Regions from separate parts of the Stackebrandtia sp. genome, predicted to be linked through region 1. Evidence: riboswitches for the same ligand, from Rfam matches in the RefSeq annotation. Region 1 holds a riboswitch; the other holds the start of a gene.
What was found. Region 1 has a riboswitch for S-adenosylmethionine ahead of VE172_RS18390 (aminotransferase class V-fold PLP-dependent enzyme). Riboswitches for the same ligand answer to the same signal wherever they lie in the genome.
Positions count from the first base shown of each region.

Region 1 (5,730 bases):
GGCCTCACCCTGTCGCCGGGCCGGATCGCGCCGACCGAGGACGCGTGGAAGGACTCCCGCAAGCCGCTGGCCGGCGAGTTCACCTTCAACGGCAAGAAGCTGATCGTGGTGGGCAACCACCTCAACAGCAAGGGCGGCGACGACCCGCTGATGGGCCGCTACCAGCCGCCGACGAACTCCAGCGAGGACCAGCGCCACAAGCAGGCCACCCTGATCCACGACTTCGTCAAGAAGACCGAGGACACCGTCAAGGACGCCAACGTGATCGTGCTCGGAGACATGAACGACTTCGAGTTCTCCGACACGGTGGGCAAGCTGACCGACGGCGGCGTGCTGAAGAGCGCCTACGACTCGCTCGACGAGGCGGAGCGCTACAGCTACGTGTACGGCGGCAACTCGCAGGTGCTGGACCAGATCCTCACGTCCGGAAACCTCGCCGACGCCGCCTCGCTCGACGTGGTGCACGTCAACTCCGAGTTCTACGACCAGGCCTCGGACCACGACCCGAGCCTGGTGACCATGACGCTGTAAGACCCTCGAACCGATGGGCCGCAGGGAGAGATTCTCCTTGCGGCCCATTCCTTTTAGTAGGACTCGCGCGGGTCGTCCACGGGGGCGTGGCGGCCGTCCACGACCGCGTACTCCACGGCCGGTCCGTCGGCGGCCAGCCGGGCCACCGCCTCGACGAGCCGGTCGACGTCGGCGGTGGTGGTGCCGAGCCCCACGCTGGCCCGCAGCGCCTGACCGTCCACATTCGCCCGCGAATCCAGCAGCAGCCTGCGGGTCAGGGGATGCGCGCAGAACAACCCGTCGCGCACGCCGATGCCGTACTCGGCCGACAGCGCGGCGGCGGCCACGCCGGAGTTCAGGCCCTCGATGACGAAGGCGACGGTGCCGACGCTCGCCGCGCCGGGGGAGAACAGCCGCAGCCGGGCGACGCCGTCGATACCCGCCAGGCCGCGCGCCAGCCGCTCGCGCAGCGCCTCCTCGCGCGCCACCAGCGCCTCCCACACCTCGCCGTTCAGCGCCTCGCACACGGCGCCCAGCGCCACGGCCCCCAGCACGTTGGGGCTGCCGGCCTCGTGCCGCGCCGGGCCCCGCTTCCACGCGATGTCGCAGGTCGCGTCGCCCACCTCGGCGGTGGCGCCGCCGCCGGACAGGTGCGGTGCGGCGGCGTCCAGCCAGTCGCCGCGCCCGGCCAGCACACCGGCGCCGAACGGCGCGTACAGCTTGTGGCCCGAGAACGCCACGTAGTCCACGCCGAGGGCGGCGATGTCGACGGGGCGGTGGGGCGCCAGCTGCGCGGCGTCCAACAGCACCCGGGCGCCGAACCTGCGGGCGGCCACGCAGATCTCGGCCACCGGGAACAGCTCACCGGTCACATTGGACGCGCCGGTGATGGCGACCAGCACTGGCTTGTCTCTCCCCAGCACCTCCAGCGCCGCCACGATGGAACGCACCGCGGTGGCGGGGGAGTCGGGGATCGGCAGCCGGATCGGCTCCCGCCAGGGAAGCAGGTTCGCGTGGTGCTCGGAGTCGAACACCACCACCCGGGTGCCCTCCGGAAGCGCGCCCGCCAGCAGGTTCATCGACTCGGTGGTGTGCCGGGTGAACACGACGTGGTCGTCGGGGCGGCAGCCCAGGAAGCGCGCCACCTGGGCGCGGGCCCGCTCGTAGGAGCGGGTACATTCCCGTGACAGCCAGCCCGCTCCACGGTGGACGGCGGTGTAGCGGGGCAGCAGTTCGGCCACGGCATCGGCGGCGGCCCGCACGGCCGGGGCGCTGGCGGCGTAGTCGAAGTTGGCGTAACGCACCCGGCGCCCGTCCACGAGCGGCACATCGGGGGCCTCGATCACCTCGAGGCGGCGGTCGCGGCGGGGACGCCGCAGCGGCGCCAGCGCGGCCTCGCGGCGCACGACTGGCAGGGTGGGATTCGGGCGATTGATCAGGGTCGACGTGGACACCTGGCCTCCAGCGAGTCTCGGGGACCCGCGAGGGGTCCGCGCTTGTCCGGCACGCGGATTGGCGCACGGACCCGGTCCTCACCCGGGGCACCCCCACGCGGAGTTGGGTTGCCGGACAGCCAGCCGGGGCTTCGCACTGTCGCTCGTGACCTGGGGCCGAGAATAACCGGCCCGGCCGGGCGCGTCCACCCGATACCGGTGAATGAGATGTCGGCCCCGATCGGTCGAGCGCGGCGACGGGCGCGTCGATACGCTGTGGCCATGACGAGCGTGCAGCCCGGCAGCCCGGCCTCGCCACCTCAACCCGAGGCGAGCCGTCCACAGGTGAGCCCGCAGGACGGGTTCTCCTGGCGGCGATTCCTGGTGATGGGGGGCATCATCGTGCTGCTGGCGGCCGGTGCCGTGGTGATGTGGTGGGCGACCGGGTATCGCCTGGGCCCGCGCGCCACCATCATCGGGGTGTCGGCGGCGATCCTGCCGGTGCCGTTTCTGGTCGCGGCCTTCCTGTGGCTGGGGCGCTACAACCCCAAGCCCGCCAAGTACCTGGTGTTCTGCTTCGGCTGGGGGGCCTGCGTCGCGACGTCCGTCGCGCTGGGCGTCAACACCCTGGGCGGGTATCTGTACAGCAAGGTCGACTGGCCGTGGGCGCCGCCGCAGGGCCAGACCTGGGCGGACCTGTTCACCGCCACCACCGTGGCCCCGGTGATCGAGGAGAGCATGAAGGCCCTGGGGCCGCTGCTGATCTTCTGGTTCCGGCGCCGCCACTTCACCGGCATGGTCGACGCCCTGCTCTACTGTGGCCTGTCGGCGGTGGGCTTCGCCATGGTGGAGAACATCCTCTACCTGGGGCGCGGCTACGCCGAGGGCTCGCATTCCGGCGGCGTGGCCGGCGGCGCGATGCTCGTGACGATCACCTTCGTCGGACGCATCCTGTTCAGCGCCTTCGCCCACCCGCTGTTCACCTCGATGACCGCCATCGGCCTGGGCTTCTCCCGGCGCCGCGCCCGGCGCCGGGCGGCCCGCTGGCTGCTGCCGATCGCGATGCTGCTGGTGGCCATGCTGCTGCACGCCAGCTGGAACCTGCTGGCGTCCATGGGGGCGGCCGTCTACTTCTCCGGCTACCTGTCGGTGATGATGCCGATCTTCTTCTCCGCGGTGGGCGGTGCTCTGTGGGTGCGGGCCTCCGAGGCGCGGCTCGCCGTGGCGGTGCTGGCCGACTACGTGGACGCCGGCTGGTTCTCGCCTCCCGAGATCGCCGCCCTGGCCACCTATCGCCGCCGCACCTCGGCGCGCCGCTGGGCCCGGCGGGTCGCCGGCGACGCCGGCATCAAGGCGATGCGCGACTACCAGCACCTGGCCACGCAGTTGGCCCTGCTGCGCGACGCCAACCGCCGCGGCGTGTCCCACCCGGACGACGGCGCCCGCGCGCAGGCCCTGCTGGAGGCGATCGTCGCCTGCCGCGAGGTGTTCGCCAACGCCGACCCGGCCATGCCGCGTGCCATGTGGGACGGCCGCTACTACCAGATCCAGTTCCCCGACGGCTCGGTCCGCCAGGTCAACCCGCCCGCAGCCCCGGTGATGCCGATGCCGATCATCGTGGCCCCGGCTCCGCCGCCCCCGCCGCCGCCGGGAGTGCCCTGGAGTCCGCGCCCCTACTGAGCTTGGGTGGGCAAATGCACCACTGGGCGGTTCCTGGGCCCGGAGTCCGCGCCCCTACTGAGCTCGGGTGGGTAAATGCACCACCGGGCGGTTCCTGCGCCTGGAGCCCGCGCCCCTACTGAGTTCCGCCGCCACGCGCGCCTCCCGTACTTCGGGTGCGGGCGGTGCCACAATCGGCAACCATGAAACGCCTGATTCTGTTGCTGGCGGCGGTGGCGCTCGCCGTGCTCACCCCCATGCCCGCCAACGCGGCTCTCACCCAGACCCCGTCCGCCTCGGCGAGCTTCAGCGACTCGGTCACGGCCATCGCCTATTCCGGCGGCGTGTACTACGTCGGGGGCCGGTTCACCCAGTCCACCACAAAGGACGGCGATCGGCGGGAGCGTTCCTACCTCGCCGCCGTGGACACCGACGGCGACCTGCGCGGCTTCGCCCCCGAACTCAACGGCCCGGTCACGGCGCTGGCCAGCGACGGCACCTACCTCTACGTGTCCGGAGGTTTCTCCGAAGTGGATGGACAGCCCATGCATCGGCTGGCGCGCTTCAACATGAGCACCGGCGACCTGGACGCGGATTACCGAGTGAACCTCAGCGCGCCCGCCTCCACGCTGGCGGTGTCCGGCAAGCGGCTCTACATGGGAGGGACGTTCACCTCCGTCAACGGCGAGGCGCGCGGGCGCGCCGCGGCGGTCGGCCTGGTCCACGGCGGCCTGGTCTCCGGCTTCACCCCGCAGCTGTCCGACGGCAGCGTCCGCCACCTCGAGGCCGCCGGCTCCCGCATCTACGCGTCGGGCACCTTCAACACCGTCAACGGCAAGACCGTCCGCAAACTGGTGGCGCTCAACCGCGACACCGGTGCCGTCGACTCGGGCTTCCACACCGACTTCAACGTGGTGGTCTACGACGTCGACGTCGTCGGTTCCCGGGTCTACGTGGTGGCCGGAGGATCGGGCGGACGGGTGGTGGCGCTGAGCTCCTCGGGCGCCGAGCAGTGGACCCGCATGACCGACGGCGACGTCGTGGCCGTGCAGGAACGCGACGGCCAGGTGTACGCCGGAGGCCACTTCGAGCGCGCCTGCAAGGGCACCCAGGTCGGCACCCACGGCGCCTGCACCCAGGGCGTGTACGCCGACCGCGGCAAGCTGCTGTCGGTGGGCACCTCCGGCACCGTCTCCGACTGGAGCCCCGACGCCGACTCGGTGGTCGGCGTGCGCGCCATCGCCAGCGGCTCCGGCAGCATCGCGGTGGGCGGGGACTTCCTCACCTTCGATGGCGGGCAGCACAAGCAGCGCGGATTCGCGCTGTTCCACACGTGACGACCTGAAGATGTACGCATAGTCTGTATGCCATGAGTGACTCGACACCCGGCTGGGCCGTGCCCGGCGCCTCCAGCGCCCCGGCGACCCATTGGCCGGCCGCCAGCCCGGCCGGGCCGTCGACGCCGCGTCGCGATCCGGCGATGCGCGCCCCGTACGTGCCGCCGTCCGCCCTGCGGGAGCCCGTGATCCCGCAGCGCCACGCCATCGACGAAGCCTTGGCGCGCCCCACCTTCCGCGAACCCCATCGGTCCACACCGGGCGGTGTGTTCGCCGGCGCGGGCGTCACCCTGCTGTGGATGTTCGTCACGTTTTTCCTCGGGGGCGATCTGCGTTCCACCTTGTGGGTGATGCTGATCGCAGGCTTGTTCGCGGCGTCCGGCGCATTCGTCCTGGTGCGTTACGGTGACCGGGGCGCTGCCTGCGGGGTCGCGGCGGTGGCCGGGACGGCGATCGCGGTCGTCGGCGCTGTGGTGGAATGGCATGCGCTCGACGGTTCCTGGCTCTTGTGGTGACCCCTTGGGCGCCATACCCTGTGAAGCCCATGTAGTCAAGTCGACACCGACTTGACGAGTCCCTACCAGAACTTTCCTCTACGGGAGTACACATTGTCCTATTTCGCGGTCGCCGCCACCCGTAGCGACGACACCTGGGAGGCCACCGAGGTCGACCTGGACGGGGCCTCGGACATCGATGAGGTCATCGATGTCCTGCGCGACGCCAACCCCGACGCCGAGATCTCACTGTTGTTTGTGGAGGCGGACGACGAGTACCTGGTGATCGTGCGACTG
Region 1 is NZ_DASQPW010000237.1:12,072-17,801, forward strand. Features, by position in the region: gene VE172_RS18385 (endonuclease/exonuclease/phosphatase family protein) at 1-531, shown strand, start outside; gene VE172_RS18390 (aminotransferase class V-fold PLP-dependent enzyme) at 585-1,964, opposite strand; SAM riboswitch class IV at 1,998-2,115, opposite strand; gene VE172_RS18395 (PrsW family intramembrane metalloprotease) at 2,226-3,623, shown strand; gene VE172_RS18400 (hypothetical protein) at 3,806-4,939, shown strand; gene VE172_RS18405 (hypothetical protein) at 4,972-5,454, shown strand; gene VE172_RS18410 (tRNA adenosine deaminase-associated protein) at 5,548-5,730, shown strand, end outside.

Region 2 (5,730 bases), on a different contig from region 1:
AACCCGAGCGCGATCCCGCCCGCCGCCGCGGCTGGGCCGTCCTGGCCACCCTCGGCGCGATCGCGGCGATCGCCCTGGTCACGGCGCTGATCGTCATCGACCACGGCGCCGGTTCGTCCCCGGCCGCCAAGACCGACACCAGCGGCATCGCGTGCGAGCCCGGCGACCCGCCGCAGGGCAGCGCCCGCCTGCACGCCACCACGTTCTACAAGGACAAGACGTGGAAGGACCCCCGCGACTCCGCCTCGGCCAAGCGCCTGGGCTCCTGGGACCACGGCGACTGCTGCGACGTCGGCCTGGCCTCGGCGCAGAAGGTGCTCAACGACGCGGGCTGCTCCTACGGCATCGAGGCCGCCTACCAGAGCGATGACGGGCACATGGGCATCGCGCAGCTGATCCTGGTGTTCGGCGACAGCGGCTCCGCCCTCGATGCGTCCGATTTGGACTTCACGAGTTTCAAGTTCCACTCCGAAAGCGGCATCTACGACGAGTCCCGCGAGGTCTACGGCTACGTGGAGCCCAACGGCCGCTACCTGGTCGCCACGATCGGCGCCATCGACACCGACGACAAGCAGGTGGTGGACACCTCCACCGAGGTCCTGGACGCGTTCCACACCGACCACGCCTCGGAACTTCCCTGGTAGACCGTGACATTCCCGCCCGCCGACCAGACCTTCCCCGACCCGACCGCGGCGCCGGGTCCGGTCCCGCCGCCGCCTCCAACGAAGTCCACATCGGATGAACCGTCGGAGCCCGGGCCCGACCTCCCCGGGGATCGCCCGACCCCGGCCGCGCCCCCGCCCTTCCCCCCGATCCCGCGCGCGGGCGTCACCGCCACGCCGCTTCCGAGGCCGCGCCGGTCGGGGCTGTCGACGACGCTGGGCCTCGTGGTGGGGGTCGGTCTGATCATCGTCGTGGCCCTGGTCGCGGGGATCGTGGTGATGGCGGCCGACTCGGCCTCCCACAGTGGAGGCGGGACCCCGGGCAGGATCAGCGCCTCCGACTACGACCACGACTGGCATTTCAAGCTGGGCGACGTCAAGCTGGATGCCAAGCACCTCAAGGGCTGGGACTTCGAGCGCTGCGGCTTCGCCCACTCCTCGAAGCTGCCCAAACTGGGGTGCCGTTACGGCGCCGAGGTCAGCTACGCCGCCGAGGGCGGGGATCTCAAGCTCACCAACCTCTTCGTGGTGATGTCCAGCAAGAAGGCCGCCAAGCGACTGACGGACGACATCTCCCGCCGCGACCTCACCATCAAGAAGCTCGGGCGCCTGCCTCACCCGGCGTACGAGGACTGGGTGATCGGCGTCGACAGGCAGGTCGCGGTGATCACGGTGTGCACGGCCGCCAAGTCCGTCGACGCCGCCGTCGCCAAGCGGTATCTGCACTACATGAACGCCGACGAATCCGCCGCCCTCGTCTGGCGCTGAGCCGTTCGCGCAGGTGACGGCCGTCATGGTGGCGGTCCCCGCGGGCGTGGCGTAGAATCCGCCGTACTTCATCCAGAGCGGTCGAGGGAACGGCCCGTCGACACCGCGGCAACCACCCCGTGCGGGCAGGTGCCAAATCCGGCCGATGCTGAACGCGTCGGGAAGATGAGGCTGCGGCTTCCTTCGCGGGGAGTACACGGCCCCCGCGTACGAAGGAGATCAGCGTGAGCGCGTCCGTCGCCACCACACCATTCACCGACAGCCCCGCCACCGGCCTGGTGTGCCGCAACTGCCAGGCCACCTACCCGCTGGCCGCCCAGCACGCCTGTTGGCAGTGTTTCGGCCCGCTCGAGGTCGACTACGACGCCGCCGCCCTGGCCCGCGTCACCCGCGAGCGGATCGAGGCGGGCCCGAACAACCTGTGGCGCTACGCCGCCCTGCTGCCCGCGGGCGTCGACCCGTCCACCCGCGTCACCCTCAACCCCGGCATGACCCCGCTGATCAGGGCCGACAACCTGGCCCGCGAGCTCGGCATGAAAACCCTGTGGGTCAAGGACGACAGCGCCAACCCCACCCACTCCTTCAAGGACCGCGTGGTCTCGGCGGCCCTCACGGCGGCCTCCCAGCTCGGCTTCGAGCGCTTCGCCTGCGCCTCCACGGGCAACCTCGCCAACTCGGTGGCCGCCCACGCGGCGCGCGCGGGCAAACCGTCCATTGTCTTCATCCCTTACGACCTGGAGCCCGGCAAGATCATCACCACGGCGGTCTACGGTGGACAGCTGGTGGCGATCGAGGGCAACTACGACGACGTCAACCGCCTGTGCGGCGAGCTCACCGAGACCGACGAGTTCGAGGACACCGCCTTCGTCAACGTCAACGTGCGCCCGTACTACGCCGAGGGCTCCAAGACACTGGGCTACGAGGTCGCCGAGCAGCTGGGCTGGCGGGTGCCCGCCCAGGTGGTGATCCCGATGGCCTCGGGCGAGCTGCTCACCAAGGTGGACAAGGCATTCACCGAGATGGCGGAGATCGGGCTCGTGGACTCCGCCGAGCAGCGAGTGTTCGGGGCCCAGTCGCGCGGCTGCAACCCGATCGTGACGGCGCTGGAGAACGACACCGACGACATCGTCCCCGTGAAGCCCACGGGCATCGCCAAGTCGCTCAACATCGGCGACCCCGCCGCAGGCCCCTACGCCATCGAGGCGGTGCGGCGCAGCGGCGGCTGGATGGCCGACGTGGACGACGACGAGATCCGCGATGGAATTCGGCTGCTGGCCCGCACCACGGGTGTCTTCGCCGAGACGGCGGGCGGAGTGGTGGTCGCGACCCTGAAGAAGCTGCTGGCCCAGGGCAGGCTCGACCCCGCCGCCGAGACCGTCATCTACAACACGGGCGAGGGCCTGAAGACCCTGGACGCCGTCGCCGCGGGGCCGACCCACCAGGTCAAGCCGTCGCTGAAGGCGGCCAGGGAGGCGGGGTTGCTCGGGTGAGACCCGACTGAGGCACTGTAGACATTTCGCTATCTCAAGGCGGGTCACCCGATCGGGGGGACCCGCCTCGCGTTGTTGTCGGATAGCCGACAGGCGGATCGCGCGGAGATCGGACAAGCGATTTACTGTTCATTGAGTGTCACTACGCCGTTGCTCGACGGTGGGAAGCGCTGGGCGGCAAGCGATGAGCCCGCATCAATTCATTGATGTAGTGACATTGAGGAATCGATGCGCCATGCCCGCAGTCTTGATCGTCCTCCGTCGACCCGCAAGTGGACACGGAAGTGTCGGCGTGGCGGTGGGGACGCCATGACCGACATCGTGAAGATCGAAATGCGCGCGGTGCTGGAAGAGCTCGATGCCATACGCCGCTTGGCGGACAGCGTGAAGAAGGGTTATGGCGAGGCGGCCCAGGTCATCGGCGCCTACAGCGATGGCTCGGCACGGGACGACGCGCGCGATGCCGTTGGTGAGTTCGATGCCGCCAGCCGCGCCACCCAGGACTGTGACGTGGCGGTGCAGCGTGCCGCCACGGCGATCCAGAACTTCAGGAACAGGATCTAGGGGGGACAGCGATGACGAGGAGCATCATTGCGATCGGGCGAACGCTGGGGCCGTGCTACGACGACAAGGGTGAGTTCGCGTACGTCGAGATTCTCATCGGGGACGAGCTGGAAAGGTTGACGTTCAACGAGACTGGCGTGTGGGTGATGGCCCACTCGAATCCGCGAGCACACTATGAGACGAGATTCGATCGCGACGCGCTGCGGCGCGCCGTCCATGACAACAATGACAAGCTGAGCGATCGCGACCTCGAACACATCATCGACAAGCTGATCGGGATGAACGCCCTGGTCGAGGTGGACCTCGCCAACGATCCATTGGAACCATTCCTGCGCGAGTACATCCTGATGCCCACGGCGAGCAGTTTCGGCAACTCGCCGACCGATCCCGACCTCTACGCCATCGGCAACAACGGCGAGGAACAGTTGAGTGTCGACAGTTGGACGCGGATCCTGTGGGCGGGTTCGCATCGCGACGGATCGATCTGGAACGGCTGCGCACTGCTGGCCGCCGAGTATCCCGACGAGACCCCCGAAAGCGTCGCGGGGCACCTAGCGGAGATGCTGCCCGTGATCGTCGCATCCGAATGTGGCTATCTGGAGCCCGTCCATGGGTAAATACGGCGGGACACGCAGCAGCAAACACGGTAAGCGGCAACGGTTTCGCGAATCGCTGCGACGCCAGGGCGGCGTGTGGTTCGCCAGCGTCTTCGGTGAGGGCACCAGGTCCGCGGTCACCATGACGGCTGTTTCTCTCGGATGGATCGCGGGCGATTACGTGGGCGCGATCGTCGGCGTCGCGGTGGGCGAGGCCACGAAAATCGCCTACACGGCTTGGAACGGATCTCGCGGGCCGTCAAGCTTCACCAATGTCGGCGAGCTGCGGAGGGCCGTTGACGACACCGTCCACCTCGTTAAGACCGATGTGGACGCACTGGTGTCCACCATGAAGTCTCGGCTGCGTGACGCGCTTGCCAGGGTGATAAAGGAAACCCAGGACTCGGGCCTCGAAGAGGTCCCAGAAATGGTGTCCGCCTTGGAAAGCGGCATGGAAGCCTGCGAACAGGCGTTGGCGCACTCGTCCAGTGCCGCGGCCCAAGCGTCCGCCTGGGCGAGCGGTGCCTGAGGGCACGGTGTCCCACGGCGCGACCGAACCATCGATTCGGGCACGGGAGAACCGTCTTGAGACACGACTCCGTACCCCCCGAGGAGGAAAACCACCCATGTCCATCGCGGAAGTAAAGGCACAGACCCAACAGGCCATCGAACAGTCCAATGAGTGCATCAGCTTCATCGAATCCGCCAAGACGGCGATCGACAATGCCGTCTCGGCGATCCAGGAGGCATCGCAGGACACCAGCCACGACAAGCCCCGAGAGGCCATGTCGTTTTGGGAGGACGTCCGCTCCAAACTGGACGAGGCCGTCCAGTCCTCCATGGCGGGCAGCTCCGCCGCCGAGGACTACATCAACAGCATCTGAGGAGCTGTCTTTGAACGTCCGATTTACCCGCTGGCGGGGTTGTCGTCGTCGCAAGTGCCATAAGCACTAGCTCCTCCTCCGCCTTGCCAGCGAACAAATCGACCTGTTCGACGCCAACTCCTCGATGTCGAGAAACGGCATCTCGCCATCGACCCGAGTCTGAGCCGCCGCACGGCCCCCGACGTAGGCTTCGCGGCATGACCACTGGCCTCGACGCAACTCTGTGCGCCGCGCTGGACGATCTCCAGCGGCGGTTGCGTGGGTACGGCTCGCTCATGGTGGCTTTCTCGGGCGGGGCGGACTCGGCGTTTTTGCTGGCCGCGGCCGTGCGCGCGCTCGGCGCCGACGCCGTGACCGCCGCGACCGCCGTGTCGCCGAGCCTGCCCGAGTCCGAACTGGATGGTGCCCGCGGGTTCGCCCGCGGCCTCGGGGTGGTCCATCTCACGCCGGGCACCGACGAGCTGTCCCGCGAGGGGTATCGCGCCAACGCGGGCGACCGCTGCTACTTCTGCAAGTCCGAGCTGCTCGACACCCTGGCGCCGCTGGCCTCCCAGCGCGGCGTGGCCCACATCGCCACGGGGACCAACGCCGACGACGCCATCGCGGGCTTCCGCCCGGGCATCCGTGCCGCCGCCGAGCGGGGCGCCGTCACGCCGTTGCGCGACAGCGGCTTCACCAAGGCCCAGGTCCGCGCCGCCTCCCGCGACTGGGGGCTTTCCACCTGGGACAAGCCCGCCGCCGCCTGCCTGTCCAGCCGCATCGCCTA
Region 2 is NZ_DASQPW010000161.1:5,132-10,861, reverse strand. Features, by position in the region: partial or broken gene VE172_RS12040 (hypothetical protein) at 1-644, shown strand, start outside; gene VE172_RS12035 (hypothetical protein) at 648-1,430, shown strand; SAM riboswitch class I at 1,496-1,602, shown strand; gene thrC (threonine synthase) at 1,649-2,920, shown strand; gene VE172_RS12025 (hypothetical protein) at 3,230-3,484, shown strand; gene VE172_RS12020 (hypothetical protein) at 3,496-4,101, shown strand; gene VE172_RS12015 (hypothetical protein) at 4,094-4,609, shown strand; gene VE172_RS12010 (hypothetical protein) at 4,707-4,964, shown strand; gene larE (ATP-dependent sacrificial sulfur transferase LarE) at 5,162-5,730, shown strand, end outside.
Region 2: it holds a riboswitch for S-adenosylmethionine, as region 1 does, so the genes downstream of both, thrC (threonine synthase) here and VE172_RS18390 (aminotransferase class V-fold PLP-dependent enzyme) in region 1, are expected to answer to the same signal.